Regions from separate parts of the Alkalidesulfovibrio alkalitolerans DSM 16529 genome, predicted to be linked through region 3. Evidence: predicted binding sites of a transcription regulator. Region 3 holds the regulator's gene; each other region holds the start of a gene.
The links. Region 3 encodes sigma-54, which starts transcription at its own class of promoters, with help from an activator protein. Its sites were predicted from a motif close to CTGGCACGGNNNNTGCTT; they were not measured.
Positions count from the first base shown of each region.

Region 1: a site for sigma-54 is predicted at 5,004-5,021, ahead of DSAT_RS10085 (YeiH family protein). Genes of this name have one in related genera too.
Region 2: a site for sigma-54 is predicted at 2,006-2,023, ahead of fliJ (flagellar export protein FliJ). Genes of this name have one in related genera too.
Region 4: a site for sigma-54 is predicted at 3,442-3,459, ahead of nifH (nitrogenase iron protein). Genes of this name have one in related genera too.

Region 1 is NZ_ATHI01000027.1:104,596-110,581, reverse strand. Features, by position in the region: gene DSAT_RS10105 (NF038143 family protein) at 1-153, shown strand, start outside; gene DSAT_RS10100 (hypothetical protein) at 495-767, opposite strand; gene DSAT_RS10095 (YeiH family protein) at 778-2,523, opposite strand; gene DSAT_RS10090 (hypothetical protein) at 2,903-3,175, opposite strand; gene DSAT_RS10085 (YeiH family protein) at 3,186-4,931, opposite strand; gene DSAT_RS10080 (DUF47 domain-containing protein) at 5,361-5,986, opposite strand, start outside.
Region 2 is NZ_ATHI01000026.1:108,825-114,810, forward strand. Features, by position in the region: gene DSAT_RS08025 (hypothetical protein) at 1-41, opposite strand, end outside; gene truA (tRNA pseudouridine(38-40) synthase TruA) at 1-807, opposite strand, end outside; gene DSAT_RS08035 (MotE family protein) at 884-1,555, opposite strand; gene fliJ (flagellar export protein FliJ) at 1,536-1,976, opposite strand; gene DSAT_RS14850 (PAS domain-containing sensor histidine kinase) at 2,089-4,899, shown strand; gene DSAT_RS08050 (adenosylcobinamide-GDP ribazoletransferase) at 4,923-5,660, opposite strand; gene DSAT_RS08055 (hypothetical protein) at 5,657-5,986, opposite strand, start outside.
Region 3 is NZ_ATHI01000031.1:221,268-227,253, reverse strand. Features, by position in the region: gene DSAT_RS13640 (PTS sugar transporter subunit IIA) at 1-385, opposite strand, end outside; gene hpf (ribosome hibernation-promoting factor, HPF/YfiA family) at 502-1,047, opposite strand; gene rpoN (RNA polymerase factor sigma-54) at 1,067-2,506, opposite strand; gene lptB (LPS export ABC transporter ATP-binding protein) at 2,713-3,438, opposite strand; gene DSAT_RS13620 (LptA/OstA family protein) at 3,442-4,059, opposite strand; gene lptC (LPS export ABC transporter periplasmic protein LptC) at 4,068-4,652, opposite strand; gene DSAT_RS13610 (KdsC family phosphatase) at 4,652-5,170, opposite strand; gene kdsA (3-deoxy-8-phosphooctulonate synthase) at 5,160-5,957, opposite strand.
Region 4 is NZ_ATHI01000027.1:84,506-90,491, reverse strand. Features, by position in the region: gene mtnP (S-methyl-5'-thioadenosine phosphorylase) at 1-500, shown strand, start outside; gene DSAT_RS10015 (GlsB/YeaQ/YmgE family stress response membrane protein) at 615-854, shown strand; gene DSAT_RS10010 (NAD(P)H-dependent glycerol-3-phosphate dehydrogenase) at 988-1,983, shown strand; gene DSAT_RS10005 (LeuA family protein) at 2,086-3,231, opposite strand; gene nifH (nitrogenase iron protein) at 3,530-4,354, shown strand; gene DSAT_RS09995 (P-II family nitrogen regulator) at 4,415-4,765, shown strand; gene DSAT_RS09990 (P-II family nitrogen regulator) at 4,770-5,144, shown strand; gene nifD (nitrogenase molybdenum-iron protein alpha chain) at 5,197-5,986, shown strand, end outside.

The DNA of each region.
Region 1 (5,986 bases), on a different contig from region 3:
TTCCTGAACCGCCTGCACAAGGCCGAGGAGGCCGTGAACGAGGCGGTGCTCACCCACCTGCAGACGACGCCCGAGGCGCGGGCCACCACCAAGGCCATCGAGAAGCGGGCCGAGGAGATGCGCCTACAGGAAATGGACACGATCTTTTCCTGAACCTTTTTTCGGAGCGGCGTCCGGCTGAACGGGCGTCGCTCCAGCCCTTTTGTTCCGTCCCCATGCCTCCGCATCTTCTTTCCCCTTCGCCTTCGATTTTGGCTTTGCGCCCGCCTTCACTGGCGGTTTCGTTGCGCTGACCCGTCCCCCGAGTCTCCTCTGCTGCATTGCGGCGAAGAGTACATAGCCCTCGCGCAAGCGAGCGTCGCATCGGTATTGGGCTCTTGTTGCGCCGTGCTTCCGAGGCTTTCTGAACGGCCTGCAAAGCGGAAGGTCGGTAAAGAAAAAGCGCCGCCCGGACGAATCCGGACGGCGCTTTTGGGTGAGTGTGGGTCGTCTGGCTACTTGCGCTGTTCCAGGGCGACCAGGGTATTCTTGATGTACATGGCGCCGACAGCCGTCTCCTCGGACTGGGTGTACCAGTACGACCCGGCGTCCACATCCTCGGCGATGAGCACGTCCATCACCGGCTTGACCACGGGCAGCTTTTGCCCGGCTGGCAGAACCACGTAGGTCAGGAGCCAGAAGGCGAAGATGCCGAGGCCGAGACCCATGAGGCCGCGCGCTTTGCTGGATGGGCCATTGGGCGCTTGGGAGATGGTGCCGGTATGCATCGTGTGCTCCTTACTCCATCAGGCCGGCGGTGATTTCCGGGAAGACCAGGAAGAACATCACGTAGGCCATGGTCAGCGTCAGGATCAGGTTCAAGCTCTGGCCGCAGACGTACAGGATGGCAGGCTTGCCGCCCTTGAAGTGGTGGGCCATCTCACGGAAGTTGGAGGACAGGCCGATGCTGGCGAAGGCCAGGATGAAGAACCACTCGCGCAGGGGACGGCTGAAGCCGCGCAGCACGCCCTGGTCGATCATCACGTCGCCCGCGCTGCCCATGGAGGCGATAATCAGCGAGAAGATGATCGAGGCAGCGATGAAGCCGAGCACGAACTTGGGGAAGCGGTACCAGATCTCCATCTTGGAGACCTGCTGGCCCGGGGCGCAATCCACCTTCATGCACCAGAACACGGCCACGCCGAAGGCGATCATGCCGATCATCACGTTCTGGATCATCTTGATGGTCGCGGCCACGAACATGCCGGTCTGGCCCAGGAACGCGCCAGCCGCGACGACCGCGCCGGTGGCGTCGATGGTGCCGCCGATCCAGGCGCCGCCAAGCACCGGGTGCATGCCCACGGAGACGATGAAGGTCGGCAGGGCGATCATCATCACGGCCGTGAAGAGCATGGACAGGCCGATGGCGATGGTCAGTTCTTCCTTGGTGGCGCGGCAGGCGGCGGCCGTGGCGATGGCCGCGGAGACGCCGCACACGGACATGTCGGCCGAGACAGTCATGTTCAGGGTCTTGGACTCCATCTTCAGCACCTTCTGACCGAACATGTAGGTCAGGACAAGCACTGTGGGGGTGACCACCCAGGCCACAAAGATGCCCGGGATACCGATGGCCACGATTTTGCTGAAGAGGATCTCGGCGCCCAGCAGCACGAGGCCGGTCTTGATGAAATACTCGGTTTGCAGGGCGGGCATCACGAACTTAGGCGTGCCCACGGTGTTGGAGATGAGCATGCCGCCGAGGATTGCCCAAATGATGGGGCCGAAACCGTAGCTGCGCAGCGTGCTTTGGCCGCCGATGATTTCGGCGACAATAGCCATGGCGAAGACGAAGACGAAGCCCACCAGGAATTGGCCGGTGTTGATGTTCATGAATTTGGTGCCGATGGCGAAGAACAGGCCCAGGACGACCATCAGGCCGAGCAGCTGGGGAATCTTGTTGTAGGCCTTGACCGAAGCTGCCGTCTTTGCCTTGGATTCGTCGCCGCGCGCTTTGCGCCAGGCGGCGATGGAGGCTTCGGCCTGCTCGTTCAGCGTGGAGCTTTGGAAGTTGGCCTCGGCCGCGGCGGCCTCGGCGGCCTGAGCTTGGGCGAAGGCCGCCTTGGTCTTTTCCTGAGCGGCCGCAAACTTGGGCGCGGCCGCTTCACGACGTTCGGCAGCGACCGATTCGCTCAAGTACAAGGCCGTCAGCGGGTTGTCCTTCCAGCGGGCCGGAGTGGCAAGCCAAGAGGCAAGAGTTTTGCCATGAGGTTCGCTACGCCCGCGCAGGCCGGACTTGGCGTCGTTGGCCTGGTGCCAGGCGATGGTCTGGAAGGGCGCGCGGGCCGCTTCGGAGGACATGGTGGCCTCGGCTTTGGTGAGTCTGGCGTCGAGGTCGGCCGGGGGGCGGGGCAGGAAGATCATGCAGCCCACGGCGAGGATGACGAATCCAAGCCAGATGGCCCACCAGTCTTCCTTTTTCCACATCTCAGACCATTCCCACTTCCCACGATCGACGACAATTTCGCTTTTCGAATCGGCAGCCATGAGGCCCCTCCTGTACGTTTGTTAAGACGTTGACGAATCCTGATCCCGTGCCGGTGAAGCGTCCATGTCGGCGGGCCGCCGGGCCGCTGCCCGGGAACCTTTTGGCCGTGCGGCCGGTCGACATTTCACTTCGCTGTTTCGCGCCTTGCAAGGTAGCGGTCCGAACCGAACTTCGCGGTCGCGCGTGTGGCTGCATGGGGCAAGATGCGTTCCAGATTGGATATTTTTATAACACGCCGAATTATGGTAACTTTTCAGGGAAGGGGGGTGGAAGGTTATGTAAACCTGTGTTGGCCGGCATGTAAACAAAAGTATGCAAAAAGTGAGCGCCGCCCGGACGAATCCGGACGGCGCTCTGGGTGAGTGGCTGGCCGTCTGACTAGTTACGCTTTTCGAGGCTGGCCAGCGTGTTTTTGACGTACATGGCGCCGACAGCCGTCTCTTCGGACTGGGTGTACCAGTAGGCTGCGGAGTTGACCTGCTCCGCGATGAGCACGTCCATGACAGGCTTGGCCAGGGGCAGCTTCTGTCCGGCGGGCAGAATCACGTAGGTCAGTATCCACAGGCACAGGATGCCCAGGCCAAGTCCCGCCAGGCCGCGCGCCTTGCTGCGCGCGCCTTGGGGCATTCGGGAGGCGGTGTCGATGCGCATCGTTCGCTCCTTAGTTCATCAGGCCGGCGGTGATTTCCGGGAAGACCAGGAAGAACATCACGTAGGCCATGGCCAGGGTCAGGATCAGGTTCAGGGTCTGGCCGCAGACGTACAGGATGGCAGGCTTGCCGCCCTTGAAGTGGTGGGCCATCTCACGGAAGTTGGAGGACAGGCCGATGCTGGCGAAGGCCAGGATGAAGAACCACTCGCGCAGCGGACGGCTGAAGCCGCGCAGCACGCCGTGGTCGACCATGGCGTCGCCCGCGCTGCCCATGGAGTTGATCATCAGCGAGAAGATGATCGAGGCGGCGATGAAGCCGAGCACGAACTTGGGGAAGCGGTACCAGATCTCCATCTTGGAGACCTGCTGGCCCGGGGCGCAATCGACCTTGGTGCACCAGTACACGGCCACGCCGAAGGCGATCATGCCGATCATGATGTTCTGGATCATCTTGACGGTCGCGGCCACGAACATGCCGGTCTGGCCCAGGAACGCGCCAGCCGCGACGACCGCGCCGGTGGCGTCGATGGTGCCGCCGATCCAGGCGCCGCCGAGCACCGGGTGCATGCCCACGGAGACGATGAAGGTGGGCAGGGCGATCATCATCACGGCCGTGAAGAGCATGGACAGGCCGATGGCGATGGTCAGTTCTTCCTTGGTGGCGCGGCAGGCGGCGGCCGTGGCGATGGCCGCGGAGACGCCGCACACGGACATGTCGGCCGAGACGGTGATGTTCAGGGTCTTGGACTCCATCTTCAGCACGCGCTGGCCGAACATGAAGGTCAGGACGAGCACGGTGGGGGTGACAACCCAGGCCACGAAGACGCCCGGGATACCGATGGCCACGATCTTGCTGAAGAGGATCTCGGCGCCCAGCAACACCAGGCCGGTCTTGATGAAATACTCGGTCTGCAGGGCGGGCATCATGAACTTGGGCGTGCCCACGGTGTTGGAGATGAGCATGCCGCCGAAAATGGCCCAGATGATGGAGCCGAAGCCGTATTCGGACAGGGTGGATTGTCTGCCGATGACCTCAGCGACGACGGCCAAGGCGAAAACGAAGCCGAAGCCGACCAGGAACTTGCCGGTGTCGATGTTCATGAACAGGGTGCCAATGGCGAAGAACAGGCCCAGGATGACCATCAGGCCGAGAAGGTAGGGGATCTTGTTGTAGGCCTTGACGCTGGCCGCGGTGCGGGCCTTGGATTCGTCGCCGCGCGCCTTGCGCCAGGCGGCGATGGCGGCTTCGGCCTTGTCGTTCAGTTCGGCGCTTTGGAAGTTGGCCTCGGCGGCGGCTTCCTCGGCGGCCTTGGCCTCGGCCAGCGTTGCCTTGGTCTTTTCCTTGGCGGCCTCATGCTTGGGCTCGGCGGCCTCGCGACGCTTGGCGGCATCGGCCTCGCTCAGGTAGAGCGCTTCAACGATGTTGGATTTCCACTTGCTGGGGGTGTCGAGCCACGTCTTCAGGGTCCGGCCGTGCGGCTCGCTGGTGGCGCGGACGCCGGACTTGGAGTCGTTGGCCTGGTGCCAGGCCACGGTCTGGAAGGGCGCACGGCTCGCCTCGGAGGCCATGGTGGCCTCGGCCTTGGCGAGCTTGGCGTCCATGTCGGCCGGGGGACGGGGCAGGAAGATCATGCAGCCCACGGCAAGGATGATGAATCCAAGCCAGATGGCCCACCAGTCTTCCTTCTTCCACATTTCGGACCATTCCCATTTCCCGCGATCGACGACGATCTCTTTGTTCGAATCGGTAGCCATTGGGCCTCCTCCTGATACATGGTTTTTCACGTGTTGCGCCTCGAATGCCTGACGCATTCCGACACCACGATTAAGCAAAGTTCAGGCCAGGGTTTGTTCCGCATTAATTGATTGAATTTAAATATTATTTACATAATTCATTACGGGCTTTCTGCATACTTTTATTAACAACTTGTAAGTTTCTGTTGGCAATGAGTTGGTAAGGAAAACCAGGGCGGGGTATGCGTGCGCTGCCACCGGACCAGGCTGGGCGGCGTTCGACCCTGCGACCGCAGGTCGCGGGCGGCCCGGGCAGGCACGTGAAGGCGGGGGGGGGCGGAAGGCCGCCAGCGCGGAAGAAAAGAAGGCCCCGGTCCTCTGCGCGGCGGAATGCGCAGGGGATCGGGGCCGTTGCGGCGACGACGCGAGCGATGCTTTTGGGGCGGCCTGCTAGCGGGCGATCATGGCCCTGAGGATATCGGCGCAATTCTCCGCGTTGTGGCTCATGGAGTGCATGCCGTCGAAGAAATGCAGGAGCTGGTAGATCGCCTTGAATTCGAGGTCCGATTCGTACACGGCGCGCGACAAGGCGGCCTTGGCGAGGCGGACCTTTTTGTGCTGGTCGCGCACAGCCTGGTAGGTTTCCTTGGTGGCTTTGCGGTCGTAGATGTCCGAATGCACGAGCCTGACCGTGCTCTCCAGCGCGGGCTTGAGCGTTTCCACGGTCTTCACGGCTTCGTCCACGAGGTCCAGCGTCTGGGCGCGAAACTCCTCGGGCACGGACACGGTGCGCATGCTCAGCCAGTCAAGAGCGTCCTGCGCCTCGTCCAGGATGTTGTCCTGAGCGCGCGTGTAGTTCAGGAACAAGGTCTTGTCCACGGCCATGAACAGCCCGCGCGGCAGGTGGTTGCGGATGCGGCGCTTGATCTTGTCGGCCGCCTCCTCGAGTTGGTCCACCTCGGCCTTGAGGGACTGGAAGTCCTTGCAGGCCCTGCCGCCGCCGATATAGCACAGCAGCGACTCCTGGATCAGCGACATGGCCGCCTCGATCTGTCCGTAGTGGTCGAGCAGGCCCG
Region 2 (5,986 bases), on a different contig from region 3:
GTCCGGGGCAGGGCCAGCCGGGTGCCGTCGATGATGACCAAAGCCGTCCTCCCCGTAGTCCACGCGCATCAGGCAAAGCCCTTGCGGCGGCGCGGTCTCGGGCGCCTGCTCGCGATTTCGCGCTTTCAGTACGGATCGGACGTCGGCCAGGGAAAGTTTACCCTTGGCGGTCTGCACCAGGCAGCCGACGAGGTTGCGCACCATCTGCTTGAGGAAGCCGTCGGCCGTGAAGGAGAGCACGATCTCGCCCGGCACGTTGGGAGCGACGGGCGGCAATTCCACCACCTCCAGACGCATGAGGTGGCGCATGGTGTTTTTCACGGGCGTGCCCTGGTTCATGAAAGCCGCGAAGTCGTGACGGCCGGTGACGAGCGCTGCGGCTTCGCGCAGCGCGTCGATGTCGAGCGGCCCGCATTTCCAGACGAAAGGGCTGCGCTGCGGCAGGCAGAAGGCGCGCTCGGGCCACAAGGTGTAGGAATAAGTCTTGTTCAGGGCGCACAGTTGGGCGTGGAAGCGCTCCGGGGCCTCGCGCACGTCGAGGACGTTGATGGTCGGCGGGAGGAGGGCGTTGAGCGCCTTGCGCCAGTCGATGCCGCGCCGCCGCTCGGGCACGTCGGCATGGGCCGTCTGCCCGATGGCGTGCACCCCCGCGTCGGTGCGGCCCGCGCCGTGGCAGCGCACCGGCTCGTCCGCGATCTTCGAGAGCGCGGCTTCAAGCCGGTCCTGCACGGTGTTTCCGCCGGGCTGGCTCTGCCAGCCCGCGAGGGACGTGCCCACATAGGCCAGGGTCAGCTTGATGCGCGGCATGGGGCAAGCAATAGACCAAAGCGGGCCGGGCGGAAAGCCCCGCAAACGCCGCAGACGGTGCCTTTGGAACGGCCTGCTAGCTGCCGAAGGGCATTTGCATGCGCGTCAGGGCCTGGGAGAGACGCGCGGCCTTGGCCGCGGGCACAAAATTCAGGATTTCGCCGGCCTGACGACCGCGCATGCCCGCCAGAATCTTGACGGCGGTTTGCTCATCGAGCTTGTCCAGGGTCTCGGCCGCGTTCTTGGCCTTCATGTTCGCGTACACGTCCACTAGGTGGCGGAATTTTTCGTCGCGCATGGCCCTGGCTTCTTCGAGCATCTGTTGCAGGTTCTTCTCAAGTGTCGCGAGTTGTTCGAGCTTGGCGTTGACTTCGGCTTCGAGGATGTTCAGTGACTGCTCGCGTCGGTTCAACTCCTCTTGCTTGCGCATCAGGATGTCCCAACTCGGCGGCGGCGTTTGAGCCGTGGCCTGTTGTTCCTGGGCGGGTTGCTGGGCCTGGGCGGGTTGCTGGGCCTGGGCCGGGGCCGCCGCCATGGCCTCGCCCGAAATGTCGGTATTCTGGCCGCTCACGCCAGCCACCCGGGCCACGCTCTGAAAGCCCGCCTGTGGCAGGGCCAGGGGATCGAAGCCCGCGAGCAGGGCGACGAGAACGGTCGTCTTGACCACGGCCAGCGCGGCCACGGCCTTCAGAAGCCGTGAGATGCGCGTCGCGGCCGGGGCCGGATGCCTAGACGGCTTCGCGGCCATGGCGGATGGTGCTGAGTTCGTCGTAGTCCTTCTGTTCCTGTGCATGGGCATCCCTGACATGGCGTGCCGCCTGTTGTTGCTTGAGTTTTTCCAGGAGTTTTCGGTCCGTCGCCCGGGCCACGAGGTCGAGCCGGGCTCGTTCGACGTCCGTTTCGTCAAGTCTGATTCTGGCCACGGCCTGGCCGATGTCAAGCGCCAGCCGTTCGCGGTAGCGTTGCCACAGCCACAGGTCGGCTGCGTTCATGTCGCCAAGCCGGGCATAGGCCGCTTCCCGCTCGTCGCGCTCGCGTTCGAGCGCGGCCAGACGCTCGCGGCTCTCAGTCAGTCTGCGCCTGGCAGAGGCCAGGGCCATCTTGGCCTGGTCCTCGGCCTGCCTGCGGAAATCCAGGACCTTTTCGAGCTTGAACCGAAACGGCGTCATCGTCGTGCCTTCCTCGCTGGGTCTCGGTTTAGCAACAACCATGCCGAGAGCGCCGCGGAAGACCGTTGCCGGGGCGACGCTTGCCGTGTAGGAAGTCGTGCAGGGAATATTCATGGAGCAATCAGGCACGAACAGCGACGCACGCAAGACGCTCGACCGGCTGCGGGAGCTTCTCGGCCCCGTGCATGGGGAAGCGGCGGCCGCGCTCGACGATCTGGCCGCGCTGGTCGAGGTCGGGGCCGAGGCGCGGGCGGTGAGCGAGCATTTCCACGAGATGCTCACCCACTCGTCGACCGTGCACTACCGCCTGAACGTGGCCCAGGACCGCTACGATTACGTCAGCCCCTCGATCACGGAATTGACGGGCATCTCCCGCGAGCGCTTTTTGCGCATGCGCATGGAGGAAGTGGTCGAACTCTTTCATCCCCAGGACTTTGCGGGCCTGATGCAGGCCGTGGAGCAGGTCGCCCCCAAGGGGCCCGGCCGCGTGCCTGTGGCGCACGAATACCGGGTGCGCGACTCCCAAGGGCGCTGGCGCTGGTGCAGCGACCACGCCACGTATTTCTTCGACGACTTCGGTCATGTGACGGCTGTGGTGGGCACGGTGGTGGACATCACCCGCCAGCGCGAGGCCGAGGCCGCGCTGCGTGAGTCCGAGCAGCGCTATCGTCTGTTGGCGGCCAACTCCGAGGACGCCATAGCCATCTTCGACCTCGATATGCGGCTGACTTATGCCAGCCCGTCGGTGGAGCGGCTGATGGGTTGGCCGCCGGAAACGCTCCTGGCCATGCGCTTCGAGGACTTCATGACCGATCAGGCCCTTCAGGTCGCCAGGGAGGGTTTCGGCCGCCGCATGGCCATGGAGCGCGCGGGCACGCCTCTTGTTGGATCGCAGCGCAACGAGATGCTCTTTAGAACCAAGGCGGGGAGCACGGTCTGGACCGAGTGCGTGACCACCCCGCTTCGCGACGAACAGGGCAGGCTCAAGGGCGTGCTGGTCGTGGCGCGCGACATCGGCAAGCGCAAGGAGGCCCAGGAAGCCCTGGCCCGCGAGGAGGCCAAGTACCGCCTGCTGGTCGAGAACCAGACCGACCTCGTGGTCAAGGTGGATACAAAAGGCCGCTTTCTCTACGTCAGTCCGTCGTACTGCCGTGCCTTCGGCAAGAGCGAAGAGGAGTTGCTGCAAGGCACCTTCATGCCGCAGGTGCACCCCGAAGACCTTCCGGAAACGCTGGCTGCCATGGAGGCTCTATACGAACCGCCACATTCCGCCGTCATGGAGCAGCGCTGCAACACGGTCGATGGCTGGCGTTGGTTCTCCTGGACGGACACGGCCGTGCTCGACGAGTCGGGCCAGGTAAGTGCGATCATCGGCGTGGGCCGCGACGTGACGGAAAAAAAAGTCATGGAGGCGACTCTGCTTGCCGCCAAAGAGCAGGCCGAGGCCGCAAGCCGCGCCAAGGACGAGTTTTTGGCGAACATGAGCCACGAGATCAGGAACCCGCTCAACGCCGTGCTCGGCCTAGCCGATCTCATGCTGCTCGACGACCTTTCCGCAGCCCAGCGCGAGCGGGCCACGCTGCTCAAGAATTCCGGCTCCACCCTGCTTGGCATCATCAACGAGATTCTCGACTTCTCAAAGATCGAAGCCGGAAACGTAGTCCTCGAGCTGGAACGGTTCGATCCGGTCGCGCTTGTCTCGGGGTTGTGTGCCGAGCAGCGGGTGCTGGCCGACGAGAAGGACGTGGAGCTTCGCCTGAGCATCGACCCCCGGTTGCCCCGCGAGGTCGTGGGCGACGGTGGCAAGGTGCGCCAGATACTGCTGAATCTGGTGGGCAACGCCATCAAGTTCACGGACGAGGGATTCGTGGAGGTCATTGCCAAAGTCCAGGAGCGGGATGGCAGCGCGGCGCGGCTGCTCTTCGCCGTGGCCGACTCGGGCATCGGCATTCCCAAGGACAAGCAGGACGCCGTCTTCGAGAGCTTTCGCCAAGTGGATTCGGGCCTGCGCAAAAGGCACGCGGGCACTGGACTCGGGCTTGCCATCTGCAAGCGGCTCACGGCCATGCTCGGCGGGGATATCTGGCTTGAGAGCGAACCGGGGCAGGGGTCGATATTCTGCTTCGCCGTGCCGGTGGAGGGCGTCAGCGCCGTGGAGAACGGTTCGTCAATCGGCCCTTTTCCGGCCGACATGCCGTCCATGACAGTGCTCGTGGTGGACGACGACTGGGTCAATCGCCGTTTCACCTGCCAGTTGCTGCAACGCCACGGCCACGGCGTGATTGAGGCTGGAAACGGTCTCGCGGCGCTTGAAAAGTTGCGCCAGGGCGGCGTGGACATGGTCCTTTTGGACATGCAGATGCCGGTCATGGACGGTATCACGGCCACCCGGGCCATCCGTGGCGGCGCGGTGCGCTCCATGGCCCAGGTGCCGATCATCGGGCTGACCGCCTACGCGGCGAGCGAGGACCGGCAGCGATTTCTGGCCGCCGGGGTGAACGCCTGCCTGGCCAAGCCGCTGCGCATGGAACGGCTTTTGGCTGTCATGCGCGATCTTTTCGCCGGGCAAAGCGTGACAGAGGGCGACGTGGAGGCGCAGGACGAGAACGGCCAGGGCCAGGAGTTCCTGGATGAGCGGCTCGTGGCCGATCACCTCCATTATGGGCGGGAGTCCTTCGCGGAATTGCTCGACGCCTTCGAGAGCGACGCGCGCGCGCACTTGGCGGGCATGTCTCCCGGTTCGGCAGCGGCCTCGGACGGGGGGCCGCCACATCCCTGCATCTTCTGGCCGGTGGGGCGGCCGTTGTCGGGGCGCGTGCCTTGTGGCGGCGGTGCTGCGAGTTGGAGTGCGCGGCGCGGGCCGGGAACGTTCCCGCCGCAGGCGAGACCGGAGCGCTTGCGGACCTTTTGCGCAAGAGCCTGAAGGCCTTGCGCGCGCGGCTGTGATCAGGTTGTGAGGCAGTAGCCGAGCCAGAGCGCGGTTTCCGAAAGGATGATGGCCGCGCCCAGGAAATCCCCGTTCAGCGCGCCTTGAACGCGCGCCAGGGCGTAAAGCCCGGCCGTGCAGACGGCCGCAAGCGCGATCCCGGCGAACAGCGCGGGCGCGGGGCAAAGGACGAGCCCGGCAGCCAGGGTGCAAAGCCCCGCAAACCACAGCGCCCCAGGGGTCGCGCCTGACAAAGCCAGCGCGCCCAGTCCCGGCCGCGCCAGGGCTTTTCCCCGCCAGGCCAGGGCCACGGCCGCGAAACGGCCGAGCACGAAGCCGAAGACCGCGACCCCGAAGGCGTTTTCCGCCAGCACCTCGGCCAGAAGAGCGCTCTGGGTGGCAAAGGCGGCCACGCAGCCAAGAACCCCGAAGGCCCCGACCCGGCTGTCCTTCATGATCGCGAAAAAGCGCTCGCCGCGTGCGCCCGAGCCCCAGGCGTCGGCGAGGTCCATCAATCCGTCCCAGTGCAGCCCGCGCGTGAGCACGGCGGAGAGGATCACGACCGCGATCCCCTGCGGCAGGGGGCGGCCGTGCAACAGTCCGAGCCAGACCGGGACTGTGGCCGCAAGGCCGATGACCAACCCGGCCAGGGGATAGGCGCGAAGGCTCCTGGCCATGACCTCGGGCGTCTCGGTCCGGGCCGGGCTCAGACGCGAGAGGAAGGACAGGGCGACGCGCAGGTCGCGGACAAGGCTCATTTGCGGCCCGAGGCCTTCTTCTTGCGTGGCGCGCGGCGCGCGGCGGGTTTGGCGGGCGCGGCCACGGGCCCGGCGAAGAGCGGGCCGAAGAGCAGCGCCAGGGGCACGAGCGGCCAGAGCCTGCCCTCGCTCAGGTTCCAATCGGCCATGAGTTGCTCCCAGGTCATGCCCAGGGCGCGCCCCAGGGCGAATTCGGCCAGCACCGTGGCCACGCACAGGCAAAGACCGAGCGCCAGGCGCGAGCCGAAGTCGGCCAGACCCAGCATGCGGGTGAAGCCGCGTGCAAGCACGAAAAAGAGCGCGGCCAGGAAGACTGTGTGGGCCAA
Region 3 (5,986 bases):
AATCCTGGCTTTTCAGCAGACGCGAGATATGCGCCAAAAGGCGCAAATGCTGCCCGGCGGCATCGACCGGCGCGAGCACCATAAAGAAAATGCGGCATGGCTCGTTGTCCAGCGCGTCGAAGGATACGCCTTTGACACTGCGGCCGACCGCGAGAAGAATGTCTCCGAGGCCGGGAAGCTTGCCGTGCGGGATGGCGATACCGTCGCCGATGCCCGTGGTGCCCAGGCGCTCGCGCTCCATGAGCACGCGCGCGGCTGTTTCGGGATCAAGTTCCGGGTGTTCTGTTGCGAGCGGCGCAACCATTTCGGCGAGAACTTCCGCCTTGGTGGTTGCCTCCAGTTCCGCGAGAACGGACGTTGGCGCGAGATAGTCTCCAAGTTTCATGACGTGCGTCGAATTCCTCGTGTTGCGGCGACAGCCGTCGTTCGCGCCGCGGCGCGGGCGGGACCGCTTCCCTGCCCGCGCCGCCGTCGGCGAGTTTCCCCGATTCGCCCGCCGACTTAGAAGCCGGGATCGATCAGCCCGAATTCACGGTCGTTGCGGCGGTAGATGACGTTCAGCCGCTCCGTCTCCGCGTTCAGGAAGACCAAGAACTCGTAGTCCAGGCTTTCGAGTTGCATGGCCGCCTCCTCGACATCCATGGGCTTGGGGTCGAAATGGTCGGTTCCCACGATGCTCTTGGTTCTGGCGTCGCCCTCGCCCGTGAAGCTGATGACGTCCATGCGCACGGCCCTGGTTTCGGCCTTGCCGCCGCGTTTGTTCTTCTGCTTTTCGCGGATGCGTTTCAACTGGGCCAAAACCTTGTCCAGCACCATGTCGATGGTCGAATACATGTCCTCGGAGGATTCGTTGGCCGACAGGTGGAGGTTGTCATCGGAAACCGTGACTTCGGCCACCTGCCGGATCTTTTCCACGGAAAGGTTGACCTGCACCTCGGAATCCTCGGTGTTGGAAAGATATTTGGAAAGCTTCTCGAAGCGCTTGGCGGCGTAGTCCTTGAGGTGCTCGGAGGGATCGAAATTCTTGAAATTGAATGCAATGTTCATATGACGCTCCTTGCTGGAATTAAAAAATCTCTTTGCGCTTGCTCGAAGACGGAATGTTCAGCGCGGTGCGGTACTTGGCCACTGTCCGGCGGGCTATGTTGACCTGGAGCTTGTCCTTCAGGATGTCCACGATTTTTTCGTCGGACAGCGGCTGGTGGGAGTCTTCCTCGCCGATGAGTTGTTTTATCAACGCCTTGACGCTTTCGGAGCCCACCTCCGACCCGTCATCGAGCGTGAGGGCGGAGTTGAAGAAAAACTTGAGTTCGAAGGTTCCGTGCGGCGTGGCCACATATTTGTTGGTGGTGATACGGCTGACCGTGGATTCATGCATGCCGATGTCGTCGGCCACGTCCTTGAGGATCAAAGGCTTGAGATGTTTAACCCCCTCCTCGAAAAAATCCCGTTGGAACTTGACGATACTCTCCAGAACCTTGAACAGGGTGCGCTGACGCTGGTAGAGGCTCTTCATGAGCCACACGGCCGAGCGCATCTTTTCCTGGAAGTAATCCTTTTCCTTGCACTTCGCCCCTTGCAGGCAGTCCATGTACATGGAGTTGAGCTGCAACCGGGGCAGCCCTTCCTCGTTCAGGAGGATGACGAACTCGTCCTCGAACTTGTACACGTAGGCATCCGGGGAGACATAGACAGGCTCGCTGGTGCCAAAGCTCGATCCAGGCATGGGGTCGAGCGTCTGGATGATGTCCAGATACTCCTTCAACTCTTCGAGCGTCAGCTTGAACTTCCGGGCCAGCGGCTTATAGCGTTTCTTTTCTAGGTCTTCGAGGTGTTCCGAAATAAGGGAGACAAGGACGGGATCGTCGTAGCCGAGAGCCTCGACCTGCACGAGCAGACACTCGCGAGGATCGCGGGCGGCCACTCCCAGGGGGTCGAAGCGCTGCACGCGTTTGAGCACGCGCTCGACATCCTCGACGCCGGACTGCGTGATCTCTGCAATCTCCTCCACAGGGGAGGCCAGATAGCCGGAGGAATCGAGATTGCCCAGGATGTGTTCGGCGATCTCCATCTCCTGCTCGGTAAAATCGGAGAGACGGATTTGCCAGGCGAGATGGCCATCAAGCGAGTGCTTGCCCGTGAGCCGGGCCTCGAAGCCCTGACCCTCTTCGAGCGCCTCGTATTCACGCACCTGGGATTGGCGCGAGGCGCTGGCGAAGTCGCCCAGATAGTTGTCCCAGTCCGCCTCGCGGCGCAACGCGTTCTCATCGCCGGGCATCTCCCGCACGACATCATTTTGCGCAACTGGCTCGCGGCCCTCGGAATCCAGATTCGGCTCAGGCTCGTCGAATCCTTCCTCAAGGAAAGGATTCTCCATCAATTCCTGATTCACCGTCTCCACCAATTCCAGGCGGGAAAGCTGCAGGAGCTTGATGGCCTGCTGCAACTGGGGGGTCATGACCAGCTGCTGCGATAATTTGAGCTGCTGTCTGAGTTCGAGCGCCATGTATGCCTTTGTGCCGATGCGCGAGGACTCTTCAGCCCTTCACAGGGATGCGGCCGGGAGTCCGGAATTTTTTGAGCCGCAAATCGTACCTGCGAGTCCTTGTCGCCCGGCTGATTCTTATGGACAACATGCCACACTCGTCCTGCCCTTGCAACGGCTCAAGGCTTGTGTGGCAAGGTTTTTTCAAAGTTGGCACGAAAATTCCATTAAAGGCAGAACTCCTCACCCAGATAAACCTGCCGAGCGCGGGGATTGGCGGCGATTTCCTGCGGAGTGCCCGTAAGAATGATCGTGCCATCGAAGACGATGGACGCGCGATCGCAGATGGAAAGCGTCTCGCGCACGTTGTGGTCCGAGATGAGAATGCCAATGCCCTTGTCCTTCAGTCCCCGGATGATCTCCTTGATGTCGTCCACGGCCAGCGGATCGATGCCGGCGAAAGGCTCGTCGAGGAGGATGAACTTGGGGCTGCGGATGAGAGCCCGAGCGATCTCCAGGCGGCGGCGTTCACCACCGGAAAGATGCACGGCTCGTGATTTTTCCAAACGGCGAATGCCCAACTCGTCGAGCAGGGCGTCGCAGCGCATGCGCTGCTCCTTGCGCGAGAGATCCGTATGTTCCAGGATGATCTCCATATTTTGGCGCACGGTGAGCTTTTTGAAGATCGAGCTTTCCTGGGGCAGGTAGGAAAGCCCCTCCCTGGCCCGCAGATGCAGCGGCCAGCGGGTCAATTCGCGATCGTCGAGAAAGACGTGCCCAGAGGTCGGCTTGACCACGCCGAGCAACATGTAGAAAGTCGTGGTTTTGCCCGCCCCGTTGGGCCCCAGGATGCCGAAGACCTCGTTCTGGCCCAGGGAAAGCGAGACGCCCTTGACGACTTCCCGCTGGCCGTAGACCTTACGCAGTTCCCTGCCTTCAAGTCTGCTGGACATGCGTCAGTCGGCCTTCGGTGCGGAACCAGGGGACGGGCTGGTTGCGTTCTGTCCCTGCGGAGTCGGCCGGGCAGGCGCAAACTCATCGCCAGTGGTGAAGAATACAGCCTCGACGCGCTTCTTGCCGCCGAGCACTTCGCTTCGGTTGGTCTTTGAATAGAAGCGGATCACCTCGCCCACAACGCGGTTGGGGCCATCCACGATGACCGGGTTGTCCTCCATGGTCAGCACACCGTCGGCAACCACGAAGGTCGCCTTGCCGCTAAAGCCTTCCCGGCCTTGATGCAGCATGCGTACGTTGCCCACGGCGACCACGGTGCGGATCTCGGCGTCCTCGGCGGCAAGAGAAGGCCCCGTGCCCTCCTTGGCTCCGTCCTTGGGCGTCAGGTAGCCGGTCAGTTTGTCGGACCATATCTGCATCTCGCCGCGCACCACGTGCACCTGCCCCTCGAAGATGACCGTGTCGCGCTCCTGACTGTAGGTCAGTTTGTCCGCTGTGATGCGCGTAGGGACGCTCTCGGAGGCGGCCGCCGCCTGAGCAGAGGCGGAAAGCGGCGCGCCGAAGACGACGGCCAAGGCCACCATGACCATCCACAGCATATCCATGATATGATTACGCATTGTTGCCTCTATTGTCCCGTGCCAGGAGCGAATGAATCGCGCGAGGTCGTTACCCGAACGCCCTCGGGAGCGGTCATGTCCTGCGTCACGAGGTCGATCTCCAGACGCGGGGCATGCATGACCATGTCTCCCCGGTCCACAATGGCGTCTCCGGTGATGACGATGCGCCGTTCGGCGCCGAGATAGTCCAGTCTGTTTCCGGTGACCGTGACCTGCCCGTACGTGGCGATCACGTGCGGCGTCAAGACCATGGTGTTGGCGGCCTGGTCCACCTCGCCCTGCGGCGCCCGGATGACCAACATGGGCGTGGGCCCGTCCGCATAATAAGAAATGACGGGGTTCGTCAGCAATACCGTTCCTTTCTTTGAATCGTATCCGGCAGACTCGGAGACAAGCTCCCACAGCAGCGCCCCGGCTTCGCCTTGCGACAGGGTAATGCCCTTCGCCGAGACGTCAACGTTCAGATCTTTGGGAAGTTGTCCGATGAGATCGCGGGCCAGATCGATGTCGTCCTTGAAGAACTGCCAGCCCCAAAGACCCGCGCCCGCAAGCAGCGCAAGCAAAAGCAGCGCCAGGGAGAATTTTCTGCCCATCAGTCGCTCCAGGCCCGCCAGCACTCCGCATACTTGCCTTGGGCATCGAGGATGAAAGCGATGGCCTCGCGTGCGGCTCCATACCCACCCGAGCGAGACGAAACCCAAGCCGCGAGCGCCAGTATCTCGGGTTGGGCGTTGGACACGGCCATGGGCAGGCCCACGACACGCATGGCCGTGGCGTCGACCCAGTCGTCGCCCAGATAGGCGATCTGGGAAAGCTCAAGCGATTTGCGCGTGGCCATATCCATGATGAGGGAACGCTTTTCGACGTGTCCGGCGTGGTATTCGGCAATGCCGAGTTCGCGGACCCGCGAGGCTACGGCCGCATGATCCAGACCGGTGATGACCGCGACCTCTAGCCCCATGCGTTGCGCCAGCTTGATGCCCAGGCCGTCCTGAACGTGGAAGCGCTTCATGATCCGTCCATCGGCGTCGTAATAAAGGCCGCCGTCGGTCAACACTCCGTCCACGTCCAGCACGAGCAGGCGGATGTCGCGGGCTTTTTCAGTCGGCACGGGGCACGCTCCGCAGGGCGAGAAGTTCGCGCAAAAGGGGCTCGAGCCGGGCCAGCGGCCAGGAGTTGGGGCCGTCGCACAGCGCCTTGTCCGGATCGGGGTGAACTTCCAGGAAGAGCCCGTCCACGCCCGCAGCCACGGCCGCCCTGGCCAGGGTCGGCACGAACTCGCGCTGGCCGCCCGAGGCGCCTCCCTGCCCGCCCGGCAACTGCACCGAATGCGTGGCGTCGAAGACCACGGGGTGGCCCAAGGACTTCATGATCGGCACGGACCTGAAATCGACCACCAGATTGTTGTAGCCAAAGCTCGCGCCGCGCTCGGTCAGCCAGACCCGCCTGCCTCCCGCCTCGGCGAGCTTGGAGACCACGTTCTTCATGTCCCAGGGGGCAAGGAACTGGCCCTTCTTGACGTTGACCACCTTCCCGGTGGCTGCGGCGGCCACCAGAAGATCGGTCTGGCGGCACAAAAAAGCCGGAATTTGGAGCACGTCCGCCACCTCGGCCACAGGTGCGGCCTGCTCGGGCAGGTGGATGTCCGTGACGATCGGCAGGCCGGTCGCCTCGCGCGCCTCGGCCAGCCAGGAAAGCCCCGTCGTCAGGCCGGGTCCCCGAAAGCTCGTGATGGAGGTCCGGTTGGCCTTGTCGAAGGAGCTTTTGAAGATGGCCGTGATCCCCAGGCGTCCGGCGACCTCGGCCACGGCGGCCGCGACTTCGAGCGCCAGGGAGCGACTCTCCAGGGCGCACGGCCCGGCGATGAGGAACATCGCCTTGCGGCTTTTCTCGTACAGGTCGCCTGGCGCGGCGGGAGAGACCGTCA
Region 4 (5,986 bases), on a different contig from region 3:
CGACCACGGCCGTGGGCTCGCTGCGCGAGGAGATCGACCGCGGCCACTTGGTGATCCTGGACCAGTTCATCGACTTCACGCGACGGCGCGAGTTGACTTTCCACGACCGCTTCGAGCCGCACGCGCCCATCCACACGCCCATGGCCGACCCCTTCGACGCGCGCCTGCGTGGGCTCTTGAATCTGGCCTGCCGCAAGCTCGGCTATCCCTACCACGAGAAAGGCACGGTGGTGACCATCGAGGGACCGCGCTTCTCCACGCGCGCGGAGTCAAACGTCTTCCGGCTGTGGGGGGCGGACGTGATCAACATGTCCATCGCCCCGGAATGCGCCCTGGCCAACGAGGCGGGCATTCCCTACGCGGCCGTGGCCATGTCCACGGATTACGACTGCTGGAAGACCGACGAGGAGCCCGTGACCTGGGACGAGATCCTGCGCATCTTCCGCCAGAACGCCGATCGCGTGACCTCGGTGCTGCAGGAGGCCATCCGAGGCCTCTAGCAGACGGTCCCAAAAGCGCCATCTGCGGCGTTGCAGCCTCTCTCCCGTGCGCGCTTCTCTCCATTGCCTTTGCAGCCGGGCGTGCTACAAAGACGAAAACCGTGGAGGACAATCATGGGCATCGTCTGGTTTTTGCTGATCGGCCTGTGCGCCGGGTGGCTGGCTGGCAAGATCATGCGCGGCGGCGGTTTCGGGCTTTTCGGTAACCTCGCCGTGGGCGTGGTGGGCGCGCTTTTGGGTGGTTTTCTCTTCTCCTTGCTCGGCATCACAGCCTACGGTCTGCTCGGCAGCCTCGTCACGGCCACAGCCGGAGCAGTGGTCCTGATCTGGCTGGTGAGCAAAATCAAGGCCTGAGTCCGGGCTCTGACGAGGCGCTGCGCGACGCGGATTTCGTGCCTTCCGCTTCCGTCGGCCAGCGGTGTGGCCGCTTGCCAAGGGCTGGCACGGCGCGTATCCTTTATGTCTTATTTCTCGCTAAGGAGTTGCCATGCGATTTGCCGTCATCGGCGCCGGAAGCTGGGGCACGACCCTGGCCGATCATCTCGCCAAAAACGGACACGAAGTCCGGCTGTGGGTACGCGAGGCAGAGCTTCTGGCCGCCATCCGCTCCACCGGGGAAAACACCTGGTACATGCCGGGCGTGAAACTCAACGAAAACGTCCACGCCTCGCAGGACGCCTCGCAGGTCGCTTCGGGAGCCGAACACTTCCTCTTCGCCGTGCCGAGCCAGTTCTTCCGGGGCGTGCTCCAGAACATCAAGCCCCTGTTGCCCAAAAAGCCCGTCATCGTCTGCGCCTCCAAGGGCATCGAGCTGGGCACCCTGGCCACCATGTCCATGGTCGTGGAAGAGACTCTCGCCTCCATCAAGCCCCGCTTCGCCATGCTCTCCGGGCCGAGCTTCGCCTTCGAGGTCATGCGTGAGATGCCCACGGCCGTGGCGCTTGGCTGCGGCAGCAAGAAGCTCGGCAAGGAGCTTCAGGCCGAGCTCTCCAGCCCCACCTTCCGCGTCTACATGAACGAGGATTACCGGGGCGTGGAACTGGGTGGCGCGATCAAAAACGTCATCGCCATCGCGGCGGGCATCTCGGACGGCCTGGGCTTCGGTTCCAACGCCCGCGCCGCGCTCATCACGCGCGGCCTGGCCGAGATGACGCGCCTGGGCCTGGCCATGGGCGCCAAGCCCCAGACTTTCATGGGTCTCTCGGGCATGGGCGATCTGGTGCTGACCTGCACCGGCGAGCTCTCGCGCAACCGCCAGGTGGGCCTGCGCCTGGGTAAGGGCCAGAAGCTCCTGGACATCCTCGACTCCATGAAGATGGTCGCCGAGGGCGTGAAAACCACCGAGGCCGTGTACCAACTCGGCCAGCGTCACGACGTGGAACTGCCCATCACGGACATGGTCTACAAGGTGCTCAACGAGAATAAGGATCCCTCCGAGGCCGTGCGTGAACTCATGACACGGGCGCTCAAGGAAGAAGCGTAGAAACGCCAGGAGGAGGCGCTGCCTCCTCCTGATCTCCTTCACCAGGGGGCTCTTCAGCCCCCTGGCCTCCACGATTCACTTTAAAGCCATCGTCGACAGGGCCTACGCCGGTGCGGCGGGGTGCGGGCTAAGCCCCGCTTCAGCGTCAACGGAGGCGAGTTCGGGAATCTCGGCGTCGTCGAGGGCGTCGCCCTTGGTTCCGGCGGCGGCGCGGATGGTCCGGGTCAGGCGGTCGAGGTCGGCGGGCTCGGCGACGCCAAGCTCGGCCAGCTTGGCGCGCACGGCCGCGTTGCCGCTCTTCTTGCCCAGGGCGATGCGTCGGGTCAGGCCGAGCGTTTCGGGCGGAAAAGGCTCGTAGAGCGAGGAGCATTTGTACTGGGCGTCGGCGTGCAGCCCGGACTCCACCCAGAACAGGCGCTCGCCGACCACGGGCGCATGGGGCGGGACGCGCTCGCCGAGCGTTTCGGCCACTGTCGCGCACAGCGGCGCGAGGGCGGCGAGGTCGTAGCCCGCGCCGCGCCTGAGCGAGAGGTAGGCGGCGAGCCGCTCCGTGGCCGCGATGCCCGCGCGCTCGCCGATGCCGAGCGCCGCGCAGTCGGCAAAGGCCGCGCCCGCGTCGAGCGCGGCCAGGGCGTTGGCCGTGGCCAGGCCGAAATCGTCGTGGCAGTGCACGGCCACGGGGATGCAAAGCGCGTTTACGAAGCGCCCGACGAGCGCGGTCGTCTCGCCCGGCGAGAGGATGCCCACGGTGTCGGACAGGCGCACCCGCGCCGCGCCCTCGTCCTGCGCCAGCCTGGCCACGTCGAGCGCGAAATCCGGATCGGCGCGGCTCGCGTCCTCAAGGCCCACGGAGATATAGGCCGCGCCGAGCGCGCGGGCATGGCGCAAGAGCCCGGTCAGTCGGTTCAGGATGTCGGCGCGCGTGGTTTTAAGGCGCTTTTCGATGTGCGCGTCGGACACGGGCAGCCCCAGGCAGACCCGGTGCGGCCGCATGGACAGGGCGAGTTCGAGGTCTGGCTTTCGCGCGGCGCACCACACGGACACGGCCCGGCCGCGCCCCTCGGCGTCGAACATGGCGCGGGCGCGCGCCACGAGCGCGGGCGTGTCGGGACAGCGCCCCGCGCAGCCCGCCTCGATCTCCTCCACGCCCACGGCCGCGACGCGGTCGAGCACGGCGTGCTTGGCCTGGGCGCTGAAATACGCGCCGAAGCGCTGTTCGCCCTCGCGCAGGGTCGAGTCGATGAGCATGCGTCCTCCTGGCGCGCGGATGCGCGTACGACGAACGGCTGCAAAATACATTCCTGCCAATTTATAGCCGAAAACAGGGTGTCGAAAAACTTCACTTCTTCACTTTTGTAAACTTTTCCCTTCACAATTGTAGGCCTCGTACGTCGTGGCCACGTTGCCGCCAGCACGAAAATCCCTTTTGTTTCGCTGCCTTGCTCCGCCGAGAAGGGTTTGGCACGGCCATTGCCCTATGGCCTTCAGAACGCAACCACACAAACCTTTTCACGGTTGACTGTTCCATACCCGAAGGAGGGATCACATGCGCAAGGTGGCTATTTACGGAAAGGGCGGCATCGGCAAGTCCACAACGACACAAAACACCGTGGCGGGCTTGGCCGAGATGGGCAAGAACGTCATGGTCGTGGGCTGCGACCCCAAGGCCGACTCCACGCGACTTCTCCTGGGCGGCCTGTCCCAGGCCACGGTGCTCGACACCCTGCGCGAGGAAGGCGAGGACGTCGAACTCGAAGACGTGTGTCTGCAGGGCTACGCGGGCACCACGTGCGTGGAGTCCGGCGGCCCCGAGCCGGGCGTGGGCTGCGCCGGACGCGGCATCATCACCTCCATCAACCTTCTTGAGCAGCTCGGCGCCTACAAGCAGGAAAAGGAACTGGACTACGTCTTTTACGACGTGCTCGGCGACGTTGTCTGCGGCGGTTTCGCCATGCCCATCCGCGAAGGCAAGGCCCAGGAGATCTACATCGTGGTCTCCGGCGAGATGATGGCCATGTATGCGGCCAACAACATCTGCAAGGGCATCGTCAAGTACGCGGACGCGGGCGGCGTGCGCCTGGGCGGACTGATCTGTAACTCGCGCAACGTGGACAACGAAAGGCAGATGATCGAGGAGCTGGCCAAGCGCCTGGGCACCCAGATGATCCACTTCGTGCCGCGCGAAAACCAGGTCCAGCGCGCCGAGATCAACAGAAAGACGGTCATCGACTTCTCGCCCGAACACCCCCAGGCCGACGAATACCGCACCCTGGCCAAGAAGGTCGATGAAAACAAGATGTTCGTCATCCCCACTCCCCTGGCCATCGAGGAGTTGGAGAAGCTGCTCATCGAATACGGCATCGCCAACTAGCGGCCGCGCGCGGACGCAACGGCGATCAACCATACGACAACGAACCTACGGAGAGAAGCGATGTTGAGCATGATTCGCGCCATCGTGCGCCCCGAGAAAGTGGACAATGTCCTGGCCTCCCTCATGGACGCGGGATTCCCGGCCGTGACCAAGTATGCCGTGGCGGGCCGCGGCAAGCAGCGCGGCATCAAGATCGGCGAAGTGACCTACGACGAGATCCCCAAGGTCATGCTGATGATCGTGGTGGACGACGCGGACAAGGAGTTCGTCATCAAGACCATCATGGGCACGGCGCGCTCCGGCGAGAAGGGCGCGTTTGGCGACGGCAAGATCTTCGTCTCGGGCGTGGAGTCCATGTACACCGTGTCCTCGGGCCTCATGGAGACGGCTTCGAGCAAGGTCGGAGTGTAAGGCCATGAAGGAAGTCGTCGCGGTCATCCGCATGAACATGATGAACGTCACCAAGCAGGCCCTGACCGAGGCGGGCGTGGACGCCTTTTTCGCGCAGGAAGCCCAGGGACGCGGCAAGGGACTCATCAACTCCGCGCTGCTCACGGGCGCCAAGCAGGGATACGAGGAAGCCGCCGAGATGCTCGGCGAGAAGGGCCGCCTCTACGCCAAGCGCGTGGTCACCGTGGTGGTGCCCGACGAGGACGTCGAGGACGTGGTCCAGGCCATCATGGCCGTGAACAGGACCGGCAAGCCCGGCGACGGCAAGGTCTTCGTCCTGCCCATGGCCGACGCCGTGCGCGTGCGCACGGCCGAGAAGGGCGAAAAGGCCATCCAGTAGGCCCGCCGGGACGACCAGACACCAATCTTTCAGACGCAGACGAGGGACATCCATGGCGACCAAGAGCAAAAAGCAAAAGAGCCTGACCCCCGACGAGGTGCGGCAGGAACTCATCAAGAAGTACCCGCCCAAGGTCGCGCGCAAGCGGGCCAAGCAGATCCAGGCCAACACCGGGGACGAGGCGAGCACGCCCGAGATACTCTCCAACGTGCGCACCATTCCCGGCATCATGACCATGCGCGGCTGCTCCTACGCGGGCTGCAAGGGCGTGGTGCTCGGCCCCACGCGCGACATCGTGAACATCACCCACGGCCCCATCGGCTGCGGATTCTACTCCTGGCTCACGCGGCGCAACCAGACCGAGCCGCCCACGCCCGAGTCCGAAAACTACATGACGTACTGCTTCTCCACGGACATGAACGAGAACGACATCGTGTTCGGCGGCGAGAACAAGCTCAAGCAGGCCATCCGCGAGGCCTACGACCTCTTCAAGCCGCGCGCCATCGCCATCTTCTCCACCTGTCCGGTGGGGCTCATCGGCGACGACGTGCACGCCGTGGCGCGCGAGATGAAGGAGACCCTGAACAAGGAGAACCCCGACCACTTCATCAACATCTTCGGCTTCTCCTGCGAAGGCTACAAGGGCGTCTCGCAAAGCGCGGGCCACCACATCGCCAACAACCAGATATTCACGCACGTCATCGGCCTCACCGACAAGCCCAAGGAAGGCAAGTACAAGATCAACATGCTCGGCGAGTACAACATCGGCGGCGACGCCTTCGTCATCGACGATCTGCTCGAACGCTGCGGCATCACGCTGGTCTCCACCTTCTCGGGCAACT